4 regions of the Bradyrhizobium sp. BRP20 genome follow, and region 1 is predicted to be linked to each of the others. Evidence: predicted binding sites of a transcription regulator. Region 1 holds the regulator's gene; each other region holds the start of a gene.
What was found. The regulator PhoB, encoded in region 1, activates phosphate uptake and scavenging genes when phosphate is short. The targets are predictions, from matches to a motif close to TGTCATNNANCTGTCAT.
Positions count from the first base shown of each region.

Region 1 (7,485 bases):
CACCTCGATTTCGGTCGACGTGTTCAAGACGGTGCCGCCGGTGCTGAAGGAAGCCGCCTACGGCGTCGGCTGCACCACCTGGGAGGTCGTCCGCAGCGTGGTGATCCCCTACACCCGCGTCGGCATCATCGGCGGCGTCATGCTGGCGCTGGGCCGGGCGCTCGGCGAGACCATGGCGGTGACCTTCATCATCGGCAACTCGTTCCGGATCTCCTCGTCGATCTTCGCGCCGGGCACGACGATTTCGGCGGCGATCGCCTCCGAATTTGCCGAGAGCGACGGCCTGCACCAGTCCGGCCTGATCCTGCTCGGCCTCCTGCTGTTCGTGCTGACGTTCTTCGTGCTCGCTGCCGCCCGTTTGATGCTGCTGCGCCTCGAAACCAAGGCCGGGAAGTGAAGCCATGAACCCGATCTATTCGCGCCGCCGCCGCTGGGACATCATCATTCGCGGCCTCTGCATCGCAGCCGCCGCCTTCGGCGTCACCTGGCTCGCGCTGATCCTGGTCACGCTGCTCTACAACGGCCTGGCCGGGCTCAACCTCCAGGTCTTCACAGCTGACACGCCGCCGCCCGGATCGACCGAGGGCGGCCTGCGCAACGCCATCGTCGGCTCGTTGATCATGACCGTGATCGGCGTCGGCATCGGCGCGCCGCTCGGCCTGTTCGCCGGCACCTATCTCGCCGAGTACGGCCGCAACGACAAGCTGACCTCGGTGATCCGCTTCATCAACGACATTCTCCTGTCGGCACCCTCGATCATCATCGGCCTCTTCATCTATGGCGCGGTGGTGGTGCCGATGCGCGGCTTCTCGGCGATTGCGGGCGCGCTGGCGCTTGCCGTCATCGTGATCCCGGTCGTCGTGCGCACCACCGAAGACATGCTACTGCTGGTGCCGAATCCGTTGCGCGAAGCTGCCAGCGCGCTCGGCCTGCCGCGCTCGCTGGTGATCAAGCGTATCGCCTATCGTGCCGCGCGCTCCGGCCTCATCACCGGCGTGCTGCTGGCGACCGCCCGAGTCGCCGGCGAGACCGCGCCGCTGTTGTTCACGGCACTATCGAACCAGTTCTTCAGCCTCGGCCTGAACAAGACGATGGCGAACCTGCCTGTCACCATCAACAACTTCGTGCAGAGCCCCTACGAGTATTGGAAGCAACTCGCCTGGAGCGGCGCGCTGTTGATCACCCTGACCGTGCTTGCCCTTAACATTGGCGCGCGCATCCTTGGCGCCGAGAGGACTGCAAAATGAGTGAAATGTCTGTTTCCGTCAGCGCACCGACCGTTCATCCCGGCTCGCAGCCCCTGCCCGAGGCGCCCGCCAAGGTCACGGCGCGCAACCTCAACTTCTACTACGGCGACCACCACGCGTTGAAGAACATCAACCTGGCGCTCGGCACCAACCGCGTCACGGCGTTCATCGGCCCGTCCGGCTGCGGCAAGTCCACCCTGCTGCGCATCTTCAACCGGATGTACGACCTCTATCCGGGCCAGCGCGCCGACGGTCAGCTGTTGCTCGACCATACCAACATCCTCGACCCCAAGCTCGACCTCAACCTGCTCCGCGCCCGGGTCGGCATGGTGTTCCAGAAGCCGACGCCGTTCCCGATGACGATCTACGAGAACATCGCCTTCGGCATTCGTCTCTATGAGAAGATCTCCAAGTCCGAGATGGACGACCGCGTCGAGAAGGCGCTGCGCGGTGGCGCGCTGTGGAACGAGGTCAAGGACAAGCTCAATGCCTCCGGCCTGTCGCTCTCCGGCGGCCAGCAGCAGCGCCTCTGCATCGCCCGCACCGTCGCGGTGCGGCCCGAGGTGATCCTGTTTGACGAGCCCTGCTCGGCGCTCGACCCGATCTCGACCGCCAAGGTCGAGGAGCTGATCCAGGAATTGTCCGAGAACTACACGATCGCGATCGTCACCCACAACATGCAGCAGGCGGCGCGCGTTTCCGACAAGACCGCCTTCATGTATCTCGGCGAGTTGATCGAGTTCGACGACACCAGCAAGATCTTCACGTCGCCGAGCGATCGGCGCACGCAGGATTACATCACCGGCCGGTTCGGCTGAGGAGACGGAACATGGGTTCTGAACATACCGTAAAGGCTTTCGACAGCGACCTTCAGGAGCTCACCCGCCTGGTCGCCGAGATGGGCGGCATCGCCGAGCGCATGATCGTCGATTCCGTCGACGCGCTGATCCGCCGCGACGTCGCGCTCGGCCAGCGCGTCGTCGCCACCGACGTCGAGCTCGACGCGCTGCAGAAGCGCATCGAGGAGCGCGCCGTGCTCACCATCGCCCGCCGCCAGCCGATGGCCGTCGACCTGCGCGAGATCGTCGGCGCGATGCGCGTTGCGACCGATCTCGAGCGCATCGGCGATCTCGCCAAGAACATGGGCAAGCGCGTCGCGGCGCTGGAGACGGATTTCCATCCGCTCAAGCTGTTCCGCGGCCTGGAGCACATGACCGACCTCGTGCAGCAGCAGGTCAAGTCGGTGCTGGACGCCTATGCCGCGCACGACCTGCCGGCGGCGATGGCGGTGTGGAAGGGCGACGAAGAAGTCGACGCCATCTGCACCTCGCTGTTCCGCGAGCTCCTCACCTACATGATGGAGGATCCGCGCAACATCTCGTTCTGCATCCACCTGATGTTCTGTGCCAAGAACATCGAGCGGATCGGCGACCACGCCACCAACATCGCCGAGACCGTGTTCTACATGATCGAGGGCCAGGCGATCACCGACAAGCGGCCGAAGGGCGACATGACGACCTTCGCCACGACGGTGCCGAACACCTGACGACTTAAGGAGCTACGACCACATGGGCGCACGCATTATGGTGGTTGAGGACGAGGAAGCTCTCACCGAGCTTCTTCGCTACAACCTCGAAGGCGACGGCTATGACGTCGAGACGGTGATGCGCGGCGATGACGCCGACACCCGCCTCAAGGAGCACATTCCCGATCTGATCGTGCTCGACTGGATGCTGCCGGGCCTGTCAGGCATCGAGCTGTGCCGGCGGCTTCGGACCCGCCCCGAGACCAAGCAGCTGCCGATCATCATGCTCACCGCGCGCGGCGAGGAGAGCGAACGGGTGCGCGGGCTCGCGACCGGCGCGGATGATTATATCGTCAAGCCGTTCTCGGTGCCGGAGCTGCTTGCGCGCGTGAAGGGCTTGCTCAGGCGCGCGAGCCCCGAGCGCCTCGCCACCGTGCTCGCCTATGGCGATATCGAGCTCGACCGCGACAAGCGCCGCGTGGCGCGCTCGGGCCGGCCGATCGATCTCGGTCCGACCGAATATCGCCTGCTGGAGTTCTTCCTGGAGCATCCCGGCCGCGTGTTCTCGCGCGAGCAGCTGCTCGACAGCGTCTGGGGCCGCGACATCTACATCGACGAGCGCACCGTCGACGTGCATATCGGCCGCCTGCGCAAGCTGCTCAATCTCGGCCGCGAGCAGGACCCGATCCGCACCGTCCGCGGCGCCGGCTACGCGCTGGACGATCGCTTCGCGAAGGCTGAGCAGACATAAAGCGCCAGCGACAGCTGGTTTGGCGAACTGCGGCGCCGATCTCGACCGTCATCCCGGGGCGCGCGCAGCGCCAGCCCGGGATCTCAGCGCGAGCGCTTGCGCTGTTCGCGATTAGCCACAGGACGTGGTTTGGCGAAGACTCGGAGTGACCATCTCGCGCAACGATTGCGCCCCGCGGTTACGGATCCCGCATTCGCGGGGATGACACCGAGCGATTGGGAGCCGTCATCGTGTGACGGCTGCAGTCTTGGCGATCAAGCTTGGCGATCAAAGCTTGGCGATCAGGGAATTCCGCAAGCTCACCGCGTGCCCGGTTTCGGTGCTGCGCGACGGCGGTCCGCTGCGGGCTGATAGGCCACGCGCGAATGCTGGGCGCAGTAGGGCAGGCCGGAGAGCGCCTTGCCGCCGCAGAAGAAGAAATCCGGGCTCGAGGGATCGCCGACCGGCCAGTGGCAGGTCGCCTCGTTCAATTCCAGCAGCGACAGCCGCTGGCTCATCGGCACAACGTTGTCGTAGGTAACCGGCTCGGCTTCCAACTCGACCTCGAAGGCCTGCGCCAACGCGGTGTTGCCGCGCGCGACGGGGCGGGTCACCCGCATCATATGCTGCGCGGGCCGTGCCTTGCGCGGCCGCGGCGCTGCCGATGAAGGGCTCTTGGCGCGGCCGGACAGGCCGAGCCGGTGCACCTTGCCGATCACGGCATTGCGGGTCACATTGCCGAGCTCCGCCGCGATCTGGCTGGCCGAAAGTCCGGCCTCCCAGAGCTTCTTCAGCTGCTCGACGCGATCATCGGACCAGGTCAAAACCGTCATTGCACCCTTTCCCTCGCTGCGCGCCTGCCATCCTGGGGCCTTCGCAGCGAATGCTTTAGCCTTGAAAAACCCGTGCCGTCAGAATCCCTTAAGGCTCGCCGGGCGCGCTCAAGACGCCCGAACGTTTACGCCGGTACATGAGGACTTCTGGGATCAGAACTGCTGCACGAGATGTCGTATCTGACAGTCCAAACGCTACAATATGGCGTGACTCCCGCGCAAGAGTCCGCCGACTCGCTTCCACATGTTCCGTGGTGAAAAACCCGCAAAATCGGCACCGCAAGACTACGGAATCAGCGTTTCGCGAGGCTTTCCGGGCGGCATTGACACCCGTCTTGCCAGGCATAAGATAGTGCCACGTGCCGCCCTTAAAAGGCGGCACGTTTCGTTTTCCGGGGCCGGTCGATGGTGCGTCGCGCAATGCATGCCTCACACCGTCCGCAACATTCAAGTGACGTCATGACTAACAGCGCAGCGCCGCATTTGCTCCCCGTTTTCGCCAGGGCCGACCTCGGTTTCGAGCGCGGCGAAGGCTGCTGGCTGATCGCGACCAACGGCGATCGCTATCTCGATTTCACCTCGGGTGTCGCGGTGAATGCGCTCGGCCATGTCCATCCCGCGCTGGTCAAGGCGTTGCAGGAGCAGGCGACCAAGCTCTGGCACATGTCGAACCTGTTCCAGAGCCCTGACGGCGAGAAGCTCGCAAGCCGCCTCTGCAATGAGAGCTTTGCGGACTTCGTGTTCTTCTGCAATTCCGGCGCCGAGGCGCTGGAAGGCGTGATCAAGCTGGTGCGCCACCATCACTTCTCCAAGGGGCATCCGGAGCGTTACCGCATGATCACCTTCGAGGGTGCCTTCCATGGCCGCACGCTGGCGACGCTCGCCGCCACCGGCTCTGCGAAATATCTCGAGGGCTTCGGTCCGCCGATGGACGGCTTCGATCAGGTGCCGCACGGCGACCTCGACGCCGTGAAGAAGGCGATTGGTCCGCACACCGCCGGCATTCTCATCGAGCCGATCCAGGGCGAGGGTGGCGTTCGTTCTGCACCTCACGCCTTCCTGAGGGCGCTGCGCGAACTCTGTAACGAGCGCGGCCTGTTGCTCGCCTTCGACGAGGTGCAGACCGGCATGGGCCGCACCGGCGAGCTCTTTGCCTACAAGCGCACCGGCGTCACACCGGATGTGATGTCGCTCGCCAAGGCGCTCGGCGGCGGCTTTCCGATCGGCGCGGTGCTGGCGACCGCGGACGCGGCGGCCGGCATGGGGCCCGGCTCGCACGGCTCCACCTTCGGCGGCAATCCGCTCGCGATCTCGGCTGCCAACGCCGTGCTCGATGTCATGCTCAAGCCCGGCTTCTTCGACCACGTGCAGAAGATGTCGCTGCTGCTCAAGCAGAAGCTCGCCTCCGTGATCGATCGTCATCCCGAAATCGTCAGCGAGGTGCGCGGCGAGGGCCTGCTGATCGGTATCAAGGCGGTGGTGCCCTCGGGCGATCTCGTCGCGGCGCTGCGCGCCGAAAAGCTGCTCACCGTCGGGGCCGGCGACAATGTCGTGCGCTTCCTGCCGCCCCTGATCGTCACGGAAGCGGAGATCGAGGACAGCGTCGGCCGGTTAGAGCGCGCCTGCGCTGCGATCTCCTCCAGCCAGACCAAGCGGGCGGCAAGCTGATGAGCACGACGCCCAACAAAGCTCCCAAGCACTTCCTGGACATCAACGAGCTGCCGCTCTCGGAGCTCAAGAGCATGCTCGCCGCCTCTTCCGCCATGAAGGCGAAGCAGAAGGCGCAGCAGCCGGTCAGGCCGCTCGAGGGCAAGACGCTGGCGATGATCTTCGAGCGTCCCTCGACCCGCACCCGCGTCTCGTTCGACGTCGGCATGCGCCAGCTCGGCGGCGAGGCGATCATGCTCACCGGCGCCGAGATGCAGCTCGGCCGCGGCGAGACCATCGCCGACACCGCGCGGGTTCTGTCGCGCTATGTCGACGCCATCATGATCCGCATCCTCAACCATGATGCGCTGCTGGAGCTTGCGGCCAACGCCACCGTGCCCGTCATCAACGGCCTGACGCGGCGTTCGCATCCCTGCCAGGTGATGGCCGACCTCATGACCTATGAGGAACATCGCGGCCCGATCGAGGGCAAGACGGTGGCCTGGACCGGCGACGACAACAACGTGCTGGCGTCCTGGGCCCATGCCGCCGAGCGCTTCAAATTCCAGCTCAATGTCGCAACGCCGCCGGAGCTCGCACCGAAAAAGGCCATGCGCGACTGGATCAAGGCGACGGGCGCGCCGATCGTGCTCGGCACCGATCCGGAAGCCGCCGTGCGCGGCGCCGATTGCGTCGTCACCGACACCTGGGTGTCGATGGGCGACAAGGAGGGCGAGCACCGCCACAACGTGCTCAAGCCCTACCAGGTCAATGCCAAGCTGATGTCGCTGGCCAAGGCGGACGCATTGTTCATGCATTGCCTGCCGGCCCATCGCGGCGAGGAGGTCACCGACGAGGTGATCGACGGGCCGCAATCGGTCGTGTTCGACGAGGCCGAAAACCGCCTGCACGCGCAGAAGGGCATCTTGGCCTGGTGCTTCGACGCGGTGAAGTAGGCGCGCTGGAAGCCCGGCTGCGGCCTCACACGCAATTGTCGTCCCGGACAAGCGCGCCAAAAGCGCGCGCAGATCCGCAGGAAGTCGTTTGGCGAAGACTCGGAGTTGCCATCTCGCTCGATGACGTGGTCCTGTGGTTATGGGTCCCGGGCTCGCGCGTTGCGCGCCCCGGGACGACACCGAGCTTGCTGTAGCGTTGTGCACCCTCATCGCATCCGGAACGCGCCCCCTTCCATTTCCGCCCTCCGACCCCAGATAAAGCGCCATGGTTTCCCAGTCTCCTGACATGAACACCGGGCCTGAAGGCCCGGTTCGCGCGCCATCATCGGTTCCGATCGATGACGCCGTGCTGCCTTACGAGGTCGACGCGCTTGACGTGCGCGGGCGCCTGGTGCGGCTTGGCCCCGCGCTCGACGACATCCTCACCAAGCACGATTATCCCGCAGCCGTGGGCAAGCTGCTCGGCGAGGCCATCGTGCTGACGACGCTGCTCGGCTCGACGCTGAAATTCGAGGGCCGCTTCATTCTTCAGGCCCAGACCGACGGT
Region 1 is NZ_JADYVY010000001.1:107,217-114,701, forward strand. It holds gene pstC (phosphate ABC transporter permease subunit PstC) at 1-397, shown strand, start outside; gene pstA (phosphate ABC transporter permease PstA) at 402-1,247, shown strand; gene pstB (phosphate ABC transporter ATP-binding protein PstB) at 1,244-2,065, shown strand; gene phoU (phosphate signaling complex protein PhoU) at 2,077-2,793, shown strand; gene phoB (phosphate regulon transcriptional regulator PhoB) at 2,816-3,523, shown strand; gene I6F33_RS00505 (GcrA family cell cycle regulator) at 3,823-4,335, opposite strand; gene I6F33_RS00510 (aspartate aminotransferase family protein) at 4,795-6,003, shown strand; gene argF (ornithine carbamoyltransferase) at 6,003-6,938, shown strand; gene I6F33_RS00520 (Hsp33 family molecular chaperone) at 7,204-7,485, shown strand, end outside.

Region 2 (7,485 bases), on a different contig from region 1:
CAAGACCCTGGAGGCGATGGGCGGCAACCCGCATGACGGGGCCAAGGTCGTCGCCAAGATGAAGGAGATGCCGACGGATGATGCGCTGTTCGGCAAGGGCTCGATCCGCGCCGACGGTCGCAAGCTGCATCCGGCCTATCTTTTCGAGGTCAAGAAGCCCGAGGAATCCAAGGCGCCCTGGGACTATTATAAGCTGATCGGCACGACCGCCGGCGACCAGGCCTTCCGGCCGCTGTCGGAAAGCGCCTGTCCGCTGGTGAAGAAGTAACGGTGAACGATGCAGGCCGGCGCGCAGCCGCGCCGGCCTGTTGTTGAGGAATAGAAGGGACCGGGTGCGGGATCGATGCAGGCTCTCTACGCTCAGCTACTGGTGGGATTGATCAACGGCTCGTTCTACGCGCTGCTCAGTCTCGGGCTTGCCGTCATCTTCGGCATGCTCAACATCATCAATTTCGCCCACGGCGCGCTCTACATGATGGGCGCCTTCGTCGCCTATTTCCTGTTGAACCTCGGTGGCATCAATTATTGGTGGGCGCTGCTGCTGGCGCCGATCATCGTCGGCATCTTCGGCATGATCCTGGAACGGACCATGCTGCAATGGCTGACCGGGCTCGATCATCTCTACGGCCTGCTCCTGACCTTCGGCATCGCGCTGATCGTGCAGGGCGTGTTCCAGAACTATTTCGGCTCCTCGGGCCTGCCTTACGCCATTCCCGACCAGCTCAGGGGCGGCATGAATCTCGGCTTCATGTTCCTGCCGATCTACCGCGGCTGGGTCGTCGTGTTCTCGCTGGCGGTGTGCCTTGCGACCTGGTTTCTCATCGAGAAGACGCAGCTCGGCGCCTACCTGCGCGCCGCCACTGAAAATCCGACGCTGGTGCGTGCCTTCGGCATCAACGTGCCGCGCATGATCACGCTCACCTACGGTCTCGGCGTCGGCCTTGCCGCGCTGGCCGGCGTGCTCTCGGCGCCGATCAACCAGGTGCGGCCGCTGATGGGCGCCGATCTCATCATCGTGGTGTTCGCGGTGGTGGTGATCGGCGGCATGGGTTCGATCATGGGCTCCATCATCACCGGCTTCGCGCTCGGCGTGATCGAGGGCCTGACCAAATATTTCTACCCCGAGGCGTCCAACACCGTCGTGTTCGTGCTGATGGTGCTGGTGCTGCTGGTGAAGCCGACGGGATTGACGGGAAGGGCGGCCTAAAGATGACAACCCTGACGGACGACACGCTTCCTGTGACCCCGCGCGCGATGCGCGACGAGATGATTGTATTCGCAGTGATGGCGCTGCTGCTCGCAGCGGTGCCGTTCACGGGCGTCTACCCGTTCTTCGTGATGCAGGCGCTGTGCTTTGCGCTGCTCGCCTGCGCCTTCAACCTGCTGGTCGGCTATGGCGGCTTGCTGTCGTTCGGCCACGCGATGTTTCTGGGGACGGCCGGCTATTGCAGCGCGCATGCGTTGAAGGTCTGGGCGCTGCCGCCGGAGCTCGGCATTCTCGTCGGCGTCGCCGCGGCATTCGTGCTGTCGATCGTCACCGGCTACATCTCGATCCGCCGCCAGGGCATCTATTTCTCGATGATCACGCTGGCGCTGTCGCAGCTCCTGTACTTCATCTATCTCCAGGCCCCGTTCACCCATGGTGAGGACGGCATCCAGGGCATCCCACAGGGGCGCATGTTCGGCCTGCTCGATCTGTCCAAGCCGACGGTGCTGTACTATGTGGTGCTGGTCGGCTTCCTCGCCGGCTTCCTCCTGATCTTCCGCATCATCAACTCGCCGTTCGGCGAGGTGCTGAAGTCGATCCGCGAGAACGAGCAGCGCGCGATCTCGCTCGGCTACCGTACTGACCAATACAAGTTCCTGGCCTTCGTGCTGTCGGGGACGCTCGCCGGCCTTGCCGGTGCGCTGAAGGTGTTCGTGGCGCAGAACGCTTCGCTCACCGACGTGCACTGGACGATGTCGGGCGAGGTCGTGCTGATGACGCTGGTCGGCGGGCTCGGCGCCGTTTTCGGTCCCGTGGTCGGCGCCTTCGTGATCATCGCCATGCAGCAATATCTGGCCGGCTTCGGCCAGTGGGTGACGGTGATCCAAGGCGCGATCTTCGTGGTCTGCGTGCTCACCTTCCGCCGCGGCGTCGTCGGCGAAATCGCGCATTACTTCCGACGTTCGCTCTAAGTAACTGATGTTGCATCAGTTTCATTGATGCATGAAAGCGGTGGATGACCCGGCTCCGCGGGCGTGAGGCGACACGCGCGCGGATCGAAAATGGTCTATGACAGTTTTATGACAGCCCTCACGGGCCTGACCATTTCCAACCGGTAGCCTACCCCCATGATGCGATGGTTTCGTGCGTTCCTGCCCAGGGAAGAGCGGTTCTTCGACCTGTTCGACCGCCATGCCCAGACCGTGATCCAGGGCGCGGTCGCGCTCCAGGGCATGCTTAACGGGGGCGAGGAGACGCCGGTCTATTGCCAGCGCGTCAACCAGTTCGAGAACGACGCCGACAATATCACCCGCGAGGTGCTGACGGCGGTGCGCCGCACCTTCATCACCCCGTTCGACCGCGGCGACATCAAGAACCTGATCACGTCGCTGGATGATGCCATCGACCAGATGCAGCAGACGGCCAAGGCCGTGATGCTGTTCGAGGTGCGCAGCTTCGAGCCGCCGATGCGCGAGATCGGCGGACTCTTGATCGAATGCGCCAATCTGGTCGGCCGTGCGCTGCCGCTGATGCAGGAGATCGGCAAGAACGTCGCCATGCTGACCGCGATCACCGAGGAGCTCGGCAAGCTTGAGGGCCGTGTCGACGATCTCCACGACATCGGCCTGAAGGAGCTGTTCCTCAAGCATCGCGACGGCAATGCGATGGATTTCATCGTAGGGGTCGAGATCTACGACCATCTCGAGAAGGTGGCCGACCGTTTCGATGACGTCGCCAACGAGATCAACAGCATCGTCATCGAGCAAGTGTAGGGCAGGGCCGCCGTGGATGCTGCGTTGGCTTTTCCCGTCCTGGTCGGCTTGATCGCCGTCGCGCTGCTGTTCGATTTCCTGAACGGCCTGCACGACGCCGCCAATTCGATCGCGACCATCGTCTCGACCCGCGTGCTGCGGCCGCAATTCGCGGTGTTCTGGGCCGCCTTCTTCAATTTCATCGCGTTCCTGGTGTTCGGGCTGCACGTCGCCCAGACCATCGGCACCGGCATCATCGATCCCGCGGTCGTCGACGCCCAGGTGATCTTCGCAGCCCTCGTCGGCGCCATCGTCTGGAACCTCGTGACCTGGGCGCTCGGCATTCCATCGTCGTCGTCGCACGCGCTGATCGGCGGGCTCGTCGGCGGCGGCTTGGCCAAGGCCGGTATTTCGGCCGCGGTGTGGAGCGGCCTGTCCAAGACCGTGCTGGCGATCGTGCTGTCGCCGCTGGTTGGCTTCCTGCTCGCAATGGCGCTGGTTGCGATCGTGTCCTGGGCCTCGGTGCGCTCGACGCCGTTCGCGGTCGACCGCGCCTTCCGCATCCTGCAATTCGTCTCCGCTTCGCTCTATTCGCTCGGCCATGGCGGCAACGACGCGCAGAAGACCATGGGCATCATCGCGGTGTTGCTCTATTCGCAGGGCCATCTCGGCAGCGAGTTCTCGGTGCCGTTCTGGGTGGTGCTGTCGTGCCAGGCGGCGATGGCGCTGGGCACGCTGATGGGCGGATGGCGCATCGTCCGCACCATGGGCCTGCGCATCACGAAATTGACCCCGATGCAGGGCTTTTGCGCCGAGACGGGAGGCGCGGTGACCCTGTTCATGGCGACCTATCTCGGGGTTCCCGTCTCGACCACCCACACCATCACCGGCGCCATCGTCGGCGTCGGTGCCGCCCGCCGCGTCTCGGCCGTGCGCTGGAACGTCGCAAGCTCGATCGTCTATGCCTGGGTGATCACGATCCCGGCCTCAGGCATCGTGGCCGCGCTGACCTGGTGGGTGGTCCAGCTCGTCAAGTGACGAGCTTCAGTCCGATGATGCCGGCGACGATCAGGCCGATGCTGGCGAGGCGGAAGGCCGTCGCCGGCTCGCCGAACAGAACCATGCCGAGCGTCGCGGTGCCGACCGCGCCGATGCCGGTCCAGACCGCATAGGCGGTTCCGACGGGCAGGGATTTGAGCGCAAATCCGAGCAGGATGACGCTGCCGGCCATGGCCGCGAGCGTGACCGCGGACGGGACAAGCTTGCTAAAGCCCTCGGTGTATTTCAGGCCGATGGCCCAGGTGATCTCGAGGAGACCGGCGACGAACAGGATGCTCCAGGCCATGACGACCCTCCATTCAAGGCAGGGTCGTCCCCGCGGCTGGTGTGCTGATGGGCAGGGAGGTCGTCCTCCCAAAAGGGGGATATGGGGCTGGCCGGAAACCTTCGCAATCACCAAATGAGGCTTGATCAGGCCCGTTTTCCCTGCCACACGCTCCCGCCATGTCCGACATCGCCGCCACCACAGCCGAATCGCCGGCCCGTTCCCCGCTTGCCGCCGAGGTGGCGAGGCGGCGGACCTTTGCGATCATCTCCCATCCCGACGCCGGCAAGACCACGCTGACCGAAAAGCTGCTGCTGTTCGGCGGCGCCATCAACCTCGCCGGCCAGGTCAAGGCCAAAGGCGAGCGGCGCAACACGCGTTCGGACTGGATGAAGATCGAGCGCGAACGCGGCATCTCGGTGGTGACCTCGGTGATGACCTTCGAGTTCGAAGGCCTCGTCTTCAACCTCTTGGACACGCCGGGCCACGAGGACTTTTCGGAAGATACCTATCGCACGCTGACGGCGGTCGATTCCGCCGTGATGGTGATCGACGCGGCCAAGGGTATCGAGGCGCGCACCCGAAAGCTGTTCGAGGTGTGCCGTCTGCGCGACATCCCGATCATCACCTTCATCAACAAGATGGACCGCGAGAGCCGCGACGTGTTCGAGCTGCTCGACGAGATCGAGAAGACGCTGGCGCTCGACACCACGCCGATGACCTGGCCGGTCGGCCGCGGCCGCGACTTCCTCGGCACCTATGACGTCGTCAATGGCGGCGTGCGCCTGCTCGAAGGCGGTGGCGCCAAGACCGGCGCGGCGCTCGAGATCGAGATCGAAGAGCTTGCCAAGCTCAACGCCAATCTCGATGTCTCCGCCGTGAAGGACGAGCTCGAGCTCGTCACCGAGGCGTCGAAGCCGTTCGAGCTGGACGCGTTCCGCGAGGGACATCTGACGCCGGTCTATTTCGGCAGCGCGCTACGTAATTTCGGCGTCGGAGACCTCCTGGAGGGCCTCGGCAAGTTTGCGCCCGAGCCGCGCGCGCAGGACAGCGACCAGCGCAAGGTCGAGGCCACCGATCCCAGGATGAGCGCCTTCGTGTTCAAGATCCAGGCCAACATGGATCCCAACCACCGCGACCGCATCGCGTTTGCGCGCCTGTGCTCGGGCAAGCTCAGCCGCGGCATGAAGGCCAAGCTCGTGCGCACCGGCAAGAGCATGCCGCTGTCGAGCCCGCAATTCTTCTTCGCGCAGGACCGCTCGGTCGCGGACGAAGCCTTCGCCGGCGACGTCGTCGGCATTCCCAACCACGGCACGCTGCGCATCGGCGATACGCTGACCGAGGGCGAGGATTTCAACTTCGTCGGCGTGCCGAGCTTCGCGCCGGAAATCGTCCGCCGTGTCCGTCTCACCGACGCGATGAAGGCGAAGAAGCTGAAGGAAGCGCTGCAGCAGATGTCGGAAGAGGGCGTGGTGCAGGTGTTCCGCCCCCGCGACGGCGCCCCGGCGCTGGTCGGCGTGGTCGGCGCGCTGCAGCTCGACGTGCTCAAGGCCCGGCTCGAGGCGGAATATTCGCTGCCGGTCGAGTTCGAGGTCAGCGAGTTCCAGCTGGCGCGCTGGGTCTCCTCGGAGGACCGCAAGAAGCTCGACAGCTTCATCGCCGCCAATAATTCGAGCATTGCCGACGACGTCGACGGCGATCCTGTCTATCTCGCCCGCAACGAGTTCTACCTCGGCTACACCAAGGAGCGTGCCGAGGGCATCGAGTTCAGCAACGTCAAGGACGTCAAGAAAAAGGGGTAATGTTTCCCAGACGTTCTCCGTGATGCAGGACGGCAACGCATAGCGAGGTCGACGGTCATGAGGCGGCGCGAATTCATCATGCTCGCTGCAGGCGCGGCGGCCTTTCCGCTGAGCACATCCGCGCAGGGGAATGTGCGGCGGATCGGTGTGTTGGCGGGAGGCAGGGCGAGCGATCCGGAGAGCCAGGCCGGCTACCAGAAACTGAGACAGCGTCTGGGCGAGCTCGGTTGGGAACAGGAGCGCAACATCCATATCGAGTATCGCTGGTGGGCCGGCGATCCGAATGTCGCCGATGCCCAGGCGGCGGAGCTCGTGAAGTGGGGGCCGGATGTGCTTCTGGCAATCGGCACTCCCTCTGTGGAAGCCCTGAGGCGACGCGCGCCGACCTTGCCGATCATCTTCACGGTCGTTGCCGATCCCGTGGGTGCCGGTTTCGTCCAAAGCCTGGGCAAGCCGGGCGGAAGTATCACGGGCTTCACGACTTTCGAGCCTGAAATGGCCGGCAAGTGGCTGCAATTGCTCAAGCAGGCGGCACCCGCGATACGGAGGGTTGCCGCAATCTTCAATCCGCGAACGGCGCCCATGATCTTGATGCCGTCCGTGCAGGCGGCCATTCCGGCAGTCCAGCTCCAGCTCGTTCCGGCGCCGGCGCACAACGCCGCCGAGCTCGAACAGGCGATTTCCCGCTTTGCAGAGCAGCCAGACGGCGGGCTGCTGATCTTTCCCGACGCATTTCCACTCGTTCATCGGCAATTGATTCTGAACTTGGCGGCCGCGCATCGTCTGCCGGCGATGTATCCGTTCCCGTCCTTCGTCACGGACGGCGGGCTGATGTCTTACGGAGTCTCGATTACGCAGCTCGTCGGTCGCTCGGCGGATTATGTCGACCGCGTCTTGAGAGGAACCCGTCCCGCAGACCTTCCAGTCCAGCAACCGAATGAATTCCAGTTCCTGCTCAATCTCAAGACAGCCAATGCGTTGGGGCTGAATTTACCGCCCACGCTGGTGGCGCAAGCGGATCAGATTGTCGAGTGAAGCGAACCATCGCGGCCAGCCTTGAAGCTTTCATAGCCGTCGCCACCTGTTGCAAATGCCATTGCGGTCCCGGTACATGTGGCGCTGCATTCTTGTTCTTGCCTTGCTGGCAATGACCTCGATCGTCGCCGACGCGCAGCGACGCCAGATCAATCCGATTCCGTTCGCGCACGAGCCTTGCAGCGTGCTCGACGGCGAGCCCTGCACGCCATCCTATTGCAGCCCGCTCGAGCCCGGCCCCTGTATTCCCGAGATCGACTACCCTTACGGCCAGAACCTCCAGCTCACGATCGAGAGCGTGCCTGCCGAGGCCGACCGCGCCAAATACCGGAAGCCCGATCACGATCTCGACACGATCGGCGACCT
Region 2 is NZ_JADYVY010000002.1:356,414-363,898, forward strand. It holds gene I6F33_RS06295 (ABC transporter substrate-binding protein) at 1-268, shown strand, start outside; gene I6F33_RS06300 (branched-chain amino acid ABC transporter permease) at 344-1,207, shown strand; gene I6F33_RS06305 (branched-chain amino acid ABC transporter permease) at 1,210-2,178, shown strand; gene I6F33_RS06310 (DUF47 domain-containing protein) at 2,335-2,979, shown strand; gene I6F33_RS06315 (inorganic phosphate transporter) at 2,992-3,996, shown strand; gene sugE (quaternary ammonium compound efflux SMR transporter SugE) at 3,989-4,303, opposite strand; gene I6F33_RS06325 (peptide chain release factor 3) at 4,462-6,084, shown strand; gene I6F33_RS06330 (ABC transporter substrate-binding protein) at 6,142-7,119, shown strand; gene I6F33_RS06335 (hypothetical protein) at 7,196-7,485, shown strand, end outside.
Region 2: I6F33_RS06310 (DUF47 domain-containing protein) is a predicted target of PhoB. The motif match lies at 2,276-2,292, and genes of this name have one in related genera.

Region 3 (7,485 bases), on a different contig from region 1:
GTGCGCGCCGTGATCTGCCAGAGCTTCGAGCGCATCCACCGCTCCAATCTGGTCGGCATGGGCGTGCTGCCGCTGACCTTCGAGGAAGGCACCTCCTGGCAGTCGCTTGGGCTGAAGGGTGACGAGAAGGTGACCATCCGCGGCCTCGTCGGCGACCTCAAGCCGCGCCAGAAGCTGACCGCGGAGATCGTCTCCGGCGACGGTTCGCTGCAGCGCGTTTCGCTGCTCTGCCGCATCGATACGCTGGACGAGCTCGACTACTACCGCAACGGCGGCATCCTGCACTACGTGCTGCGCAAGCTCGCGGCGTAAACGCGGATTTGTGAATGATGGCTCACTGCGAAGTGAGTAGAAGCCTTAACGAAGGCGGCCTATCAAAGGCCGCCTTCGCGCGTTTGCGGTACGCTTCAGATGGGCCCGCCCGGCGGAAAACCTCCCTTTGGACGGTGGCCCGGATGGATGAATGTACCGCGCCCCGTAAGACTACGGTGACCATCCGGCGATAAGATTTCCCCCTGAGAGCAACGGTGTGCGGCGTTCGACATGACGACAATGACGGCTTCCCATCTGATTCCACGTTGGTCCGGCGCCCTCTGGTCGGGAGCTCTCGGCATATGTGCGATCATCGCCGTCATTCGTCCTGCCGAAGCTGAACCCCGCGCCGTCGTCGAATTGTTCACCTCGCAGGGCTGCTCCTCCTGCCCGCCCGCCGACCAGATCATCGGCGATCTCTCCAAGGACCCCTCGGTCATCGCGCTGAGCATGCCGATCGATTATTGGGACTATCTCGGCTGGAAGGACACGCTGGCGGATTCGCGCTTCTCTGCACGGCAGCGTGCCTATTCGCGCATGCGCGGCGACCGCGAGGTCTACACGCCGCAGGTCGTGGTCAACGGCTCCACCCATGTCATCGGCAGCGATCGCGCCGGCATCGAGAACGCGATCGGCAAGACCGACAAGGGCACCGGCGTGATGAGCGTGCCGGTCACGGTGTCGCTCTCGGGCAAGCAGATCAACGTGTCGGTCGCCGCAAGCAAGGAGCCCACGGTCTCTAAGGGCGAGGTCTGGATCTGCTCGATCGCGAAGTCGGTGCCGATCGCGATCACCCGCGGCGAGAACAAGGGACAGCAGGTCACCTATCACAATGTGGTACGTAGCCTGCTCAAGGTCGGCGACTGGACCGGCCGTCCGGAGAGCTGGACGGTGCCGATCGAGAACCTCACGCGCGACGGCGTCGACGGCGCGGTGGTCTACATCCAGGACGGCAGCCGCGAGAGGCCGGGCCCGATGCTGGGTGCGGCCTACACGTCGCTGCATTGAAGCAGGCAGAACGTCTCAGCAATTGATGCTCGTCATTCCGGGGCGCGCCTCTTGGCGCGAACCCGGAATCCATTTCTCAGCTTGTGTGATGGTAAATGGATTCCGGGCTCGCGCTTCGCGCGCCCCGGAATGACGGCAGACCGGAAACATCTCGGCACAAACAAAAAAGGACCAACTTGCGTTGGCCCTCCTTGTCGTGCGTACAGACCCGATCCTGTTCGACCCCGGGGGGCTGGGGGCTGAGGAATCCGGAACCGAAAGGACCGGGTCAACGCACGTCACCCTTTTCGCAGTGCAGGGCGGCAGGCGGTTGGCGGAAAAGCGGCGATACTATGATTCCTGCTAACGATCCCGTGACGGTTTGCCGCGACGGAGTTCCACCCTTGCGTGTGTCCTGATGCGACGCCGATTCGATGGGTCGAGCCCCTTGCGATGCGGAACGGTTGGCGCAATCATGCAATTGTCACGAACGCGGTTCCGGGACGATCTTGGCGGACGCGGGTAGCCGTGCGATGAGGAGGCGCTTCCCATGAGTCTGACGTCGGAGGATGCCGATCCGAGCGAGCAGCGCGCGGCGGCGCGTCCTGCCGCGGCGCATGCGCAGCCGAACCGGGTGACGTTCAACCGGCTCGAGCTGCACCGGATTCTCAATCTCTACGGCCGCATGGTCGCCGACGGCGAATGGCGCGACTATGCCATCGACTTCCTGAAGGACCGCGCCGTGTTCTCGGTCTATCGCCGCGCCTCGGAAGTGCCGATCTATCGCATCGAGAAGGACCCGCGCCTGGCGCGCAAGCAGGGCATGTACAGCGTGATCTCGGCGACCGGCCTGATCCTGCGCCGCGGCCACGAGCTCGAGCGGGTGCTGCTGGTGATCGATCGCAAACTGGCGGTGGTGTAGACGAACCATCGATCGTCATTCCGGGGCGCGACGAAGTCGCTAGCCCGGAATCCATCCCTCCCTCCACCGCCCCTGCCGTTCAATGGATTCCGGGTTCGATGCTGTGCATCGCCCCGGAATGACGGATGAACTACTTCCCCGGCACCGTGCTTGCGCCCTCGCCGAGGTCGCGCTGCATCATCACGGTGTCCAGCCAGCGGCCGAATTTCAGCCCGACACTGGGATGCGTGCCGATCATCTTGAAGCCGCACCTTGTGTGCACGCCGATCGACCCGGCATTGGCGGAATCGCCGATGACAGCGATCATCTGGCGAAAGCCGCGCGCTTCGCATTCGACGATCAGCCGTTCCAGCAGCATTGAGCCGACGCCGCGGCGGTGGAAGGACGGATCGAGATAGATCGAGTTCTCCACCGTGAAGCGATAGGCGGGCCGCGGCCGGTAGGCGCCGGCATAGGCATAGCCGGCCACGCGGCCGTCCAGCATGGCGACGAAATAGGGATAGCCGCCGTCGATCAGCGCGCGATAGCGGCGCGTCATTTCCGAGAGGTCGGGCGGTTCCAGCTCGAACGTCGCCGTGCCCTCGCGGACGGCCTGCTGGTAGATGGCGGTGACGGCGGGGAGGTCGGCCTCGGTGGTGGGCCTGATATCGGGTGCGGACATGGGGGGAGGATAGAGCGTTCCCTGAGGGGCCGGAAGAGGCTGCGCTGCCTCCACACCCGTCATTGCGAGCGCAGCGAAGCAATCCAGAAATGCATCTGCGGAGGGGCTCTGGATTGCGTCGTCGCATCGGCGCAAAATTGCTGCGCAATTTTGTCGCGAGCTCCTCGCAATGACGGGGAGAGGCCGTACCCTCAAAACAAAAACCCCGGCCTTTCGGCCGGGGTTCGTGTCCGTTCTCTCGTCTCAGAGCTTACTCGCGCTGGCCGAGGAGCTGCAGCAGCAGCGTGAACAGGTTGATGAAGTTCAGGTACAGCGACAGTGCGCCGGTGATGGCCGAACGCTCTGCGACGTCACCGCCGGCCGAGGCATAGCCGTAGATGTAGTCGTTCTTCAGCCGCTGGGTATCCCAGGCGGTCAGGCCCGAGAACACCAGCACGCCGACCACCGACACGATGAACTGCAGCATCGAGCTGGCCAGGAACAGGTTCACCAGGCTGGCGAGAACGATGCCGATCAGGCCCATGAACAGGAACGAGCCCATGCCGGTCAGGTCACGCTTGGTGGTGTAGCCGTAGAGGCTCAGCGCACCGAAGGTCGCCGCGGTGATGAAGAACACCCGCACGATCGAGGTGTGCGTGAACACCAGGAAGATCGACGACAGCGAGATGCCCATCAGCGCCGCGAATACCCAGAACAGGATCTGGGCGGTCGAGGGTGCCAGACGGTTGATGCCCGCCGAGATCACGAACACCATCGCGAGCGGCGCCAGGATGAACAGCCACTTCAGGGGGCTGACGAACATGGCGTAGCCGAACGGTGTCAGGAACACCTTGCCGACGCGGACGGCGTCCGCCGTCGGAACGTCGGTCACGGCGGCCATGTAGACGCCGAGCGCGGCAAGGCCGGTGATGGCCAGGCCAATGCTCATGTAGTTGTAGATGCGCAGCATATAGGCGCGCAGGCCGGCATCGACCGTCGCGGCGTCAACACGCCCGGCGGCCCTGCCGAAAGGAGAAGCGTAGTTACGGTCTAGGTCCGACATGGTCGAATTCCCGTTGGTTGGTCCGGTCCGGCACGAGGGTCGCCATGCCGCCGGTTCGTCAAATTCTATCTCGGAGACCGCTGCCAGCCGATTTAATTTTGGCTCACAATCGGGACTCCGAACCCATCCGATATGTGGGAAACTAACACATTCGCCGCAACCTTCCACGCGCGGCTGAATGTCGCCCTCGGCGTCAATCCTGACGCGAAGTTGACGGGGTAGCGTGGTTAATCGCGGAAACCGGGCCGATTCCGGGCAGCTCGATCAGCCGCTACATTTTGTCACAAATTTCGCAACACCGTCGCGGGCTTTTTGTTCAATGCCAGCAGCGTGCCGGCAAGCCCGAGCCCGACGGTCACGACCAGCGCGGCGGCGACCACGCCGGCGGCGCTGCCGGCCTGCCAGACGAAGCTCAGCGTCATCAGCCGCGTCACGATCAGCCAGGCCGCGATGCTGCCCGCGATCACCCCGAACACCGCGGTGGCAAGGCCGATCAGCAGGTATTCGAGGGCATAGGCGCCGAGCAGCCGCAGCCGCGTCGCGCCGAGGGTCTTGAGGATTACCGCATCATAGACGCGGTGGCGGTGGCCGGCGGCGAGCGCCCCGCCCAGCACCAGGATCGCCGAGATCAGCGTCACGGCGCTGGCGCCGCGGATCGCCAGGGCCAGATTGGTCACCACAGAGCCGACCGTCTCCATCACCTCGCGCACGCGCACGCTCGTCACCATCGGATAGGCGTCGGCGACCTCCTTGATGATCCTGCCGTCGCCCGCCTTTCCGCCCGCTTCCGTCAGCGTCGCGATGTGGGTGTGCGGCGCGCCCTTGAAGGCGTTGGGCGAGAACACCAGGACGAAATTGATGCCGAGACCCTGCCAGTCGATCGTGCGCAGATTGCTGATCTTGGCCGGAATGTCGCGGCCGAGCACGTTGACCACGACCTCGTCGCCGAGCTTGAGGCCGAGCCCGTCGGCAATCTTCTTCTCCAACGAGACCAGCGGCGGGCCGGAATAATCGGCGCGCCACCATTCGCCCTCGACCACCTTGGAGCCCTTCGGCAGCTCGGCGGTGTAGGTCAGGCCGCGATCGCTCTGCAGCACCCATTCGGAATCCGTGGTCGGCTTGAGCTCCTCGGCGCGCACCCCGCGCGCGGCGACGATGCGTCCGCGCAGCATCGGCACGTCCTCGATCCTGGCGCCGGGGGCGATCTGGCGCAGATAGCCATCGAACTGCTCGGCCTGCGCGCTCGGAATGTCGATGAAGAAGAACGATGGCGCCTGGTCGGGGAGCGCCGCCAGGAACTGCCGGCGCAGATTGCCGTCGATCTGGGTGATGGTGACGAGCACGGCGAGCCCGAGCCCCAGCGACAGCACGACGGACGGCGTCAGCGCGCCCGGCCGGTGGATGTTGGCGATCGCAAGCCGCAGCATCGGCAGCCGCGTCCGTGGCAGCCGTCGTGCGATCGTCATCAGCAGGGCGGCGATGCCGCGCAGCAAGGCGAACACGACCACTGAGGAGGCCACGAACACCGCGGCGATGCGCCTGTCGAACGACAGGCCGATCACGACCGCGATGAGGAGTGCGATCACGACGGCCATGAACACGAGATAGCTCGCGCGTGGCCGGTGCCATTCGGAGCTGATGGTGTCGCGGAACAGCGCGGCCACCGGCACGTCGTGCACGCGCGCGAGCGGCCACAGGCCGAAGGCGAGCGCGGTGAGGAGGCCGTAGAGGAAGGACAGCGCGAGCTCGTCGGTGTGCACGGCCGGCACCACCGGCAGCGGCAACAGCTTGCCGAACAGGCCAACGATCGCAAAGGGCATCGCGGCGCCGAGCGCCAGGCCGATCACGGACCCGATCGCGGCCAGCAGGACCACTTGCGCCAGGTAGATGCCGAACACGTCCCGGCCGGTGGCCCCGACGGCCTTGAAGGCGGCGATCACCTCGAGCTTGCGGTCGATGTGACTCTTGACGGCATTGGCGACGCCGACGCCGCCGACTAGCAGCGCGGCAAGGCCGACCAGCGTCAGGAACTGCGTGAAGCGGTTGATGTTGCGCTCGAGCTGCGGCGAGGCGTTGGAGCGGCTGCGGATCTCCCAGCCGGCCTGCGGCGCGGCGCTGCGCGCATCCGCGATGAAGGCTTCGGTGGCGCGCTCGTTGTTAGCAGCCTCCGGCAGCTTGACCCGGTAGACCCAGCGCACCAGGCTGCCGGGCTGGATCAGGCCGGTGGCGCGCAAGGCCGCCTCGCTGATCAGAAAGCGCGGCCCGAAGCCGATGCCGCCGGCCAGCTTGTCGGGCTCGGCCTCGACGGTGGAGCGGATCTGGAACGTTGCGGACCCGATCGTGACGCGGTCGCCGGTCTTGAGCGAGAGCCGCGCCAGCAGCGTCGGATCGGCGGCGGCACCGAACGCGCCGTCGCGTTCCGCGAGCAGATCGGACATCTCCAGCTGCGGCGCAAGCTTCAACTTGCCGAGCATCGGATAGGTGTTATCGACCGCCTTCATCTCGACCAGCGCCAGCTTGCCGTCAGCCGAACGCGCCATGCCGCGCAAGGTCGCAGCCGCCGACAGCGTGCCGCGCGAACGCAGGAACGCGACCTCTTCCGGCTTGGCCTCGCGCTGGAACAGCACGAAAGAGACGTCGCCGCCAAGCAGCGTGCGGCCTTCGCGCGCGAGACCGTCGCTCAGGCTCGCGGACACCGAGCCGACGCCGGCAATCGCCATCACGCCGAGCGCGATGCAGGCGATGAAGACGTAGAAGCCGCGCAGGCCGCCGCGCAATTCACGCAAGGCGTAGCGCAGCGACAGCGCGACGGCGTTGGGCTTCGGGAACGATTCGGCCGCGGCGCTCATGCGGGCGCAGACTGCGTGTCGATGCGCCCGGAACGCAGGCGGATGACGCGATCGCAGCGATGCGCGAGCGAGGAATCGTGCGTCACCAGCACCAAGGTCATGCCGCGCTCGGCATGCTTGCTGAACAGCAGATCGACGATCTGCTTACCGGTTGCTTCGTCGAGATTGCCGGTCGGCTCGTCAGCGACCAGGATCGCGGGATCCGGCGCCAGCGCGCGGGCGAGCGCGACGCGCTGCTGCTCGCCGCCGGAGAGCTGGGTCGGATAATGATGCAGGCGGTCACCGAGCCCGACCGATTGCAGCTCCTCTGCCGCGCGCTTGGCGGCATCGGGATTGCCGGCAAGTTCGAGCGGCACAGCAACGTTCTCCAGCGCCGTCATGGTCGGGATCAGGTGAAAGGACTGGAAGACGATGCCGACCTGGCGGCCGCGGAAGCGCGCCAGCGCGTCCTCGTCGAGGGCATTGAAAGGCGTGCCATTCACCACCACCTCTCCGCTATCAGGACGTTCCAGCCCCGCCATAACCATCAGTAGCGTGGATTTGCCCGAGCCTGACGGGCCGATCAGTCCGATCGTCTCGCTCCGGCCGACCCGCAGGCTGATATCCTTGAGGATGTGAACGCGTGCCGCGCCCGTGCCCAATGAGAGGTTGACGTTGGAGATGGCGATGGTGTCCGCGGTAGCGGCGAGCGAAGAGGGGTCGATGCGAGTGT
Region 3 is NZ_JADYVY010000023.1:12,313-19,797, forward strand. It holds gene acnA (aconitate hydratase AcnA) at 1-312, shown strand, start outside; gene I6F33_RS33580 (thioredoxin family protein) at 544-1,320, shown strand; gene I6F33_RS33585 (DUF2794 domain-containing protein) at 1,850-2,221, shown strand; gene I6F33_RS33590 (GNAT family N-acetyltransferase) at 2,352-2,882, opposite strand; gene I6F33_RS33595 (Bax inhibitor-1/YccA family protein) at 3,133-3,924, opposite strand; gene I6F33_RS33600 (ABC transporter permease) at 4,206-6,773, opposite strand; gene I6F33_RS33605 (ABC transporter ATP-binding protein) at 6,770-7,485, opposite strand, start outside.
Region 3: I6F33_RS33585 (DUF2794 domain-containing protein) is a predicted target of PhoB. The motif match lies at 1,771-1,787, and genes of this name have one in related genera.

Region 4 (7,485 bases), on a different contig from region 1:
CAGCGGCGTCTCGATTCAATCACTGCTGTCACGGAGTACTGGATCGCCCGGTCAAGCCTGGCGATGACGGTGAGTGTGTGGAGACAGCGCGCGCTATTGCTGCGCGCTGGGCAGCAGCTGCGGCAGCAGTCCGCGCGTCACGTTCGGCGGCACGGCGTCGAGTCCGAGCACGGCGCTCGCCGCCGGCAGCGCCGCGTCGGCCATCGCGGCATGGCCCTCGGCGCTCGGATGCACCGCGCCGCCATAGACGGCGGAGAGCACGCCCCAGGCCGCATCGTGGATGTCGGTCGGCTGGCTCGCCGCCGGCAGGCCCTGCGGATAGGTCATCGCGGCGAAATAGCTGTCATTGGCGTCGCGGATCCAGCGCGCGCGGGGCAGGTAGGCGCGGTACTCCGAGGCGCCGCGGCCGCACAGCATCGGCTGGCTCGCCGCGCTGACGATGTCGGGATCGAAGCTCTGGCCGTTCGCGGCAAAGCAGCTGCGGTCGAATTCGGGATCGTTGCCGGAACGGGCGCAGAAGCCGTGCTCGGCGAACGCGGCCTGGTGCGCATCGACGAAGGTCATGCGGTCGGCTTCGGGATCGCGGCACAGCGCACCGCGGGTGCAGGTGGCGAGCCCCTTCAGCTGCGGCAGGAATTCGCTGTCGACGAAGGCGGAGACGCGGGAAAGGCGCTGCGGATCGGCATTGAAGGACGGGTGGATGTCAAAGCCGGCCCGGCCGCCGCGGCAGGGCGCGCCGCCGTCGGCGAGCGCAGGATTGGCATAGGAGACATAGACCACGTGCGAGAGGTCGCCGCCGACCAGCGGCTTCAGCGCCTCGCGCAGCTTGACGAAATTCTGCGGCAGCTCGCGCTGGAGCGCATCGCGGGAATCGTCGACGCTCGCCAACACGCCGGAGCGGCGGAACAGCGCGCGCTCGGTCGCGGTTTCGACGATGACGTCGGCGACGAGACCGGAGAAATAGACGTCGTTGGCACCGACCGAGAGCAGCACGAGGTCGAGCGTGCGATCGGGCTGGCGCTTCTTCGCCGCAGTGACGGCTTCCCGCAGCTCGGCGACTTGCGCGTTCACGCTGGTGTTGCAGACGCCGGTCTTGCCGGGCGGGCATTCGCGGGCGCGCTGCGAGCCGAGCAGCCCGTCGCCGATGCTGGCGCCGGTGCAGGCGAGCGGCAGGAAGGTCACGGCGATGTGGGTGTAGCGCACCGCGAGCGCCAGCGCGGTGCGCGCCTGATAGCTGTAGAGCGATCGATGGCACGGCGCATTGAACCAGAGCGCGCTGTAGCGTTGCCAGTTGGCGAGCGTATCCGGCGCCTCGCAGGCGCGGCCGCCCTTGAAGCCGTGGCGGCTCGGCCGGTAGTACTGCGCACCGGCGGTGCCGAGATAGGAGCGGAAGCAGAATCCTTCGTCCGACAGCGCCAGCGGCCGGTCCGGATTGCCTTCGCCGGAGGCGATGCTGTCGCCGAGACCTGCGATGAAGATGTCGCGGACCTGAATCTCGGTCTGGACCCGCTGGGTCGGATCGGAGCCGGCCGAGACATCGACGGTCGCAACCGTCGGCTTGCCGTAGCGGACGCGCAAATTGATCGGCTCGGCGCAGTCGAAGGTCGAGCTCTGCGGCCCGTCGCCGTCATCGAACGACCAGGCGCAGGTGGCGCCGACCGGCACCGCGCCGGTCAGGCGCACCGTCACGGGATGGTCGATCGGCGTGATGTAGTTCTCTTTGACATTATCGCGGGTGCAGGGCTGGTTGACCCGGCCCTGCAGGTCGATGCAGAGCCGGTTGACCATGTTGCGGGCCCAGCCGCGGCCCTCGCTCTGGAGCTCCAGGGACTGTTCGGCGGCCAGAATGCTGCGGTTGCGCGCGTTCTCGACATGGAGCAGGAAGTCGCGCTCCTCGCGGAATAGCCGGAAGCGGTTACGCACCTCCCAGCTGATCTGCATGGTGCCGGCGTCCTGCGCGGCGGCGCGCTCGGGCAAAGCAAGGATGCCGGCAAGCAGCACGGCGCCGGCCGAGAGGGTGCGAAGGAATACGGAAATCATGGCCCGCGTCTTCAACGGCAAAGTTGAGGCGGAAATAAGAGAGGATTGTGCCGCGGCCTGCAACCCTTGCCCGACGATTGCGGAGGTGGCGTCGGCGGCTCAGCGCTTGCTGGCCCGCCGTAGCAGCCGTTCGCGCTCCATCGGCGTCACCTCCTTGGGCAGGTTGGCCTGCGCGCAGGCTTCCGCCAGCCGCCGCCGCTCCTGCCACGGCGCGACCACATTCGTCCAAAGCTCGCGCGTGCCCATGATGGAGATGGCAAGGCCGAACGGGATCACGAAATAGAGAATACGGAACACCAGCAGCGTGGCCAGAAGCTCCTCGCGGCCGAACTGGGGCAGCGCCACGAGCATGGCGGCATCGAACACGCCGATCGAGCCCGGCGCGTGGCTGGCAAAGCCGATCAGGGTCGCCAGGATGAACACGACCGCGAGCGACATGAAGTCGATCGGCGGGTTGGCCGGCATCAAGAGGTACATTGCCGTGGCGCAGAAGCCGAGATCAACGACGCCGATCAGGATCTGCACCAAGGTCAGCGGCGCCGAGGGCAGCACCACCTTCCAGCCCTTCTGGCCGAGCTCACGGCGCTTCTCGCCCATGCAGAGCCAGACCAGATACGCGCCGATCGATGCGAGACCGCCGAGGGCGATCAACCGGTTGAGCGAGGAGGGCAGCTGATCCATCGAGGAGGCCGCGTCCGGATGGATGGCCATGCCGATCGAGAGCACGAAGATGTTACCGAGCCAGAAGGTCAGGCCGGACAGGAAGCAGATCTTCGCGACGTCGATCGCGTTCAGTCCGTAGTCCGAATAGATCCGGAAACGGATCGCGCCGCCGGTGAAGACCGTGGCGCCGATGTTGTGCCCGATCGAATAGGACGTGAAGCTGGACAGCGCCGCGATGCGATAGGGCACGTGCTTCTTGCCGATCGTTCGCAGCGCAAAATAGTCGTAGAAGGTCAGCGTACAGAACGCGAAGAAGACGCAGATCGCCGCCAGCCCGATGTTGCCGCGGGGAATCTCCGTCAACGCGGTCAGGATGACCCCGGTATCGATGCCCTTGAGCGTCCGCACCAGCGTGGTGATCGCAAACCCGATGATGAAGATGCTCGCGGCGACGCCGAGCCGTCGCCAGCCGATCCATCTATTGAAGCCGCGTTTCAGCGCGGGCAGCAGTCCGTGCATTCATCCTCCCGGCGGGGGGCAAGACCGACCGGGCCAGACATTGGCCGGTCGGGTGCGATCACGGCCAAAAGGCAGGCATCGATCGCTAGGCATGATCCAGCTCATTTAAGGCAAAATCAGCGGCTTGTGCAGCCCTTGACAACAATAGGTTCTGCGTTCGGCGGGCAACTTTGTCATACGCGGTTCATATCGGCGGCGCGTTAAGCATATGAGTCGCGAAACCAGGCTCCATCCGCGCGCTCACCGTGCCGATACGATCTCAGATCCCGGCGCCGTCCGCATTGTTCCAACGCAGAGCCGTATCGGCGTTTTTGGAACGTCGATGCCGCGTGGTCGTTAGCCTCCATCAGCAATCGAACATGGCGGAATACGCGGCTTTTTCGTGCAAGCCGGCGCCTCCGTGTTCCCAAGACCCGAGAGGATCGGAACGATGGGACTGTTCACAAAAGACATCAAGACCATGAACGACCTGTTCGTACATCAGCTCCAGGACATCTATTACGCCGAGCAGCAGCTCACCAAGGCGCTGCCGAAGATGGCGACCAAGGCCACTGATCCGCAGCTGAAACAGGGCTTTTTGACGCACCTCGAGGAAACCAAGCAGCACGTTGCGCGGCTCGAGGAGGTCTTCAAGATGCACGGCGTCCCCGTGAAGGCGGTCGACTGCCCGGCCATCGACGGCATCATCGAGGAAGCCGACGAGACCGCCGGCGAAGTCGCCGACAAGGCGGTGCTCGACGCGGCCCTGATCAATGCGGCGCAGGCCGCGGAGCATTACGAGATCGTCCGCTACGGCAGCCTGATCGCCTGGGCCAAGCAGCTCGGCCGCAACGATTGTGCGGCGGTGCTCGCCAAGACGCTCGAGGAGGAGAAGGCGACCGACCAGAAGCTGACGACACTCGCCGAGAGCAAGGTGAATCTGCGCGCGGCGAGCTGAGTAGAGGAAACTACGAGCGCCGCGCGACGGTCCGCGCGGTGTGCTTGTTCGCTTCCCGCTGCCGTGGTGCTGCTTCGGTGCGCCGTCGCCAGGATCAGCAATGTGAGCGAACTCGCTCATCTTCCATTCACCACTTCCGGAGCAGGTTTGTAGCCGGTTACCGATCGTCCACCACTGTCGGCTCAAGTGCGGGTCGATAGGGGCCGGCAATGTATCAAGTTCTCTACTGTCTCACCGACGAGCATGACTGGCGACTGGTGGCCCTTGGGGGCGCGGTGTGCCTGCTCGCCAGCGCCGCGGCGATCAGCCTGTTTCAGCGCGCACGCGCGACGCACGGAGCCGGGCGCCTGGCCTGGATCGCCCTGGATGCGGCCGTGAGCGGATGCGGCATCTGGGCGACGCATTTCATCGCGATGCTGGCCTACGGCCCGGGAAGCGCCGGCGCCTACAACATCCCGGTGACAATTCTGTCGCTGATGCTTGCGATCTCCTTGACCTTCGTGGGCCTCAGCATCGCCGTGGCGTCCTCGCGCCCGGTGTGGATCGTCGTCGGCGGCGCCATCGTCGGCCTTGGTGTCGCGGCGATGCATTACACCGGCATGGCGGCGCTGGAGATGCCGGCACGGCTGGATTGGATCGGGAGCACGGTTGCCGCCTCGGTGCTGTTCGGAATCGTCTTCGCAGCGCTCGCGCTGTTCGTCGCCGCGCGAGGTGACGGCATTCGGCATGCGCTGAGCGCGACTGCTCTGTTGACGCTCGCGATCGTTGCCCATCATTTCACCGCGATGGGCGCGGTGCTGTTGACGCCGGACCCGACGATCGCGATCAGCGGGCTCTCGGTCCCGCCGGCCTCGCTGTCGTTCCTGACTGCCGGCGCCGCCGTCGCGATCATCGCGATTGCGCTCGTGGCCGCGCTGCTCGACCGCCGCGCCAAAGGCGAACTGGGCCGCCAGCAGATCGTGCTCGACAGCGCGCTGGAGAACATGTCGCAGGGGCTGTGCATGTTCGACGCGGAAGGCAAGATCATCCTGTTCAACGAGCGCTATGCCGCGATGCTCCGTCGAACCGACGTGCCGCTCGCCGGCCGCTTGCTGGTCGACGTGCTCAGGGAAGAGCAGGCCAAGGGCCAATGGCAGGGCGACGCCGATGAATTCTTCGCCCGCCTCGTCGCCGACGCGCGCGAGGGCCGCACCACGACCGACGTCGTCAACCGGTTCGGCCGCTCCATCCGGGTCGTCAACCAGCCGATGCAGGGCGGCGGCTGGGTCGCGACCTTCGAGGACATCACCGAATGGCTGGAGGCGCAGGCCAAGATCTCGCACATGGCGCGACATGACGCGCTGACCAGCCTGCCGAACCGCGTGCTGTTCCACGAACAGCTCGAGCAGGGGCTGCGCCAGACCAAGTCGGGCGACCAGCTCGCGGTGCTTTGCCTCGATCTCGATCACTTCAAGGACATCAACGACTCGCTCGGCCATCCCATCGGCGATGCGCTGCTCAAGGAGGTCGGCCGCAGGCTCGAGGCCACCGTCGGCGAACAGGACACCGTGGCGCGGCTCGGCGGCGACGAGTTCGCGGTGGTCCAGATCGGACGCTCCGAGGAGATCGCCGCGCGATCGCTTGCCGGACGCCTCGTCGAGGTGATCTCGGCGCCTTACCAGATCGACGACCATCAGATCGTGATCGGCGTCTCGATCGGCATCTCGCTGTCGCCGCAGGACGGTAGCAATCCGGACGAGCTGCTCAAGAACGCGGATCTTGCGCTCTATCGCGCCAAGGCGGATGGCCGCGGCACCTACCGCTTCTTCGAGACCGGCATGGATGCGCGTGCGCAGGCGCGGCGCCTTCTGGAAATGGATCTGCGCGCGGCGCTGCAACGCGACGAGTTTGAGGTCTATTACCAGCCGATCCGCGAGGTCGCCAGCGGTCGCGTCGTCGCCTTCGAGGCGCTGCTACGCTGGAACCATCCGCAGCGCGGACTGATCGCGCCCATCAGCTTCATCCCGCTGGCCGAGGAGACCGGGCTCATCGTTCAGCTCGGCGAGTTCGTGCTGCGCTCCGCCTGTGCCGACGCGGCCACCTGGCCCGACGATGTCGATGTCGCCGTCAATTTGTCGCCTGTGCAGTTCAAGAGCCCGAACCTGATCGCGGGTGTGACCGAGGCGTTGGCCGCCTCGGGACTTGGTGCGCGCCGCCTCGAGCTCGAGATCACCGAATCCGTTCTGCTCCAGAACAGCGAGGCGACGCTGACGACCTTGCACGAGCTGCGCGCCATGGGCGTGCGGATCTCGCTCGATGATTTCGGCACCGGCTATTCGTCGCTGAGCTATCTGCGCAGCTTCCCGTTCGACAAAATCAAGATCGACCGTTCCTTCGTGTCGGAGCTGGCGACGCGCGAGGATTCCATGGCAATCATTCGCGCCGTGACCGGCCTCGGCCGCAGCCTCGGCATCGTCACCACGGCGGAGGGCGTCGAGAACGACGCGCAGCTCGAGCTGCTCCGGCGCGAGGGCTGCACCCAGGCGCAGGGTTATCTGTTCAGCAAGCCGCGGCCCGCCTCGGATGTCGCGATCATGCTGGAACGGCCGCGGCTGCGCGCGTCGGCTTGAGAGGTCAGCTTCGGCGCAGCGCAAAATGCGCGCCGCAGAACGCCATCACGGCGCCGAGACACAGGGCGGCAAGCCCGGCGAGCACGCCCGAGACGGTCGGGATCGGGCTCGGCGCCGACGCCGCCTGACCCGCTCCCGCAAGCAGCAGCACGCCGACCGCGATCAGGAATTGCCGCATCCGCTGCGGGATCTGTCCGGAGACGGCGCTCTGCATCAGGCTCGCCGTGAAATAGCCGCCGGAGAAGCCGACGGTGGCGATCAGCCACCAAGCGATGGCGGCGCCCGCCGGAATGAAATCATGCGTGTCGGAGCGCCAGAGGCGGCCGAGATCGAGACCGTAGCGCGCGCCCAGCATGTGCACCGCGAGCGCCAGCAACACACCGGAGATCATCGCGGCGCCGAGAATCAGGCGGCGCGGAAAAAAGGTCGTCTCAGCCATGCCTCGCTTGTAGGATGGCCGGGGGCGATCGCGCAAGCCGATCGCCCAAGCGATCGCCCATGGGTTCGTTGACGACATGCCGGGAGCGGAAGCGGGTTCGACCACGAGCTATGCCTACAAGGCCTCGCTGATCGGCTCGGCGCATCGCTTCGAGTTGACGGAGCAGGGGCTGTCCTGGCACATCGCCGGCCGCTCCGGCCTGTGGCGCTATGACGAGATTTCGGCGATCCGGCTGTCGTTCCGCCCGGTGTCGATGCAGCAGCACCGCTTCCGCGCCG
Region 4 is NZ_JADYVY010000011.1:19,158-26,642, reverse strand. It holds gene I6F33_RS24275 (hypothetical protein) at 94-2,040, opposite strand; gene I6F33_RS24270 (YbhN family protein) at 2,140-3,222, opposite strand; gene I6F33_RS24265 (ferritin-like domain-containing protein) at 3,653-4,159, shown strand; gene I6F33_RS24260 (EAL domain-containing protein) at 4,369-6,768, shown strand; gene I6F33_RS24255 (hypothetical protein) at 6,773-7,207, opposite strand; gene I6F33_RS24250 (hypothetical protein) at 7,284-7,485, shown strand, end outside.
Region 4: I6F33_RS24270 (YbhN family protein) is a predicted target of PhoB. The motif match lies at 3,394-3,410, and genes of this name have one in related genera.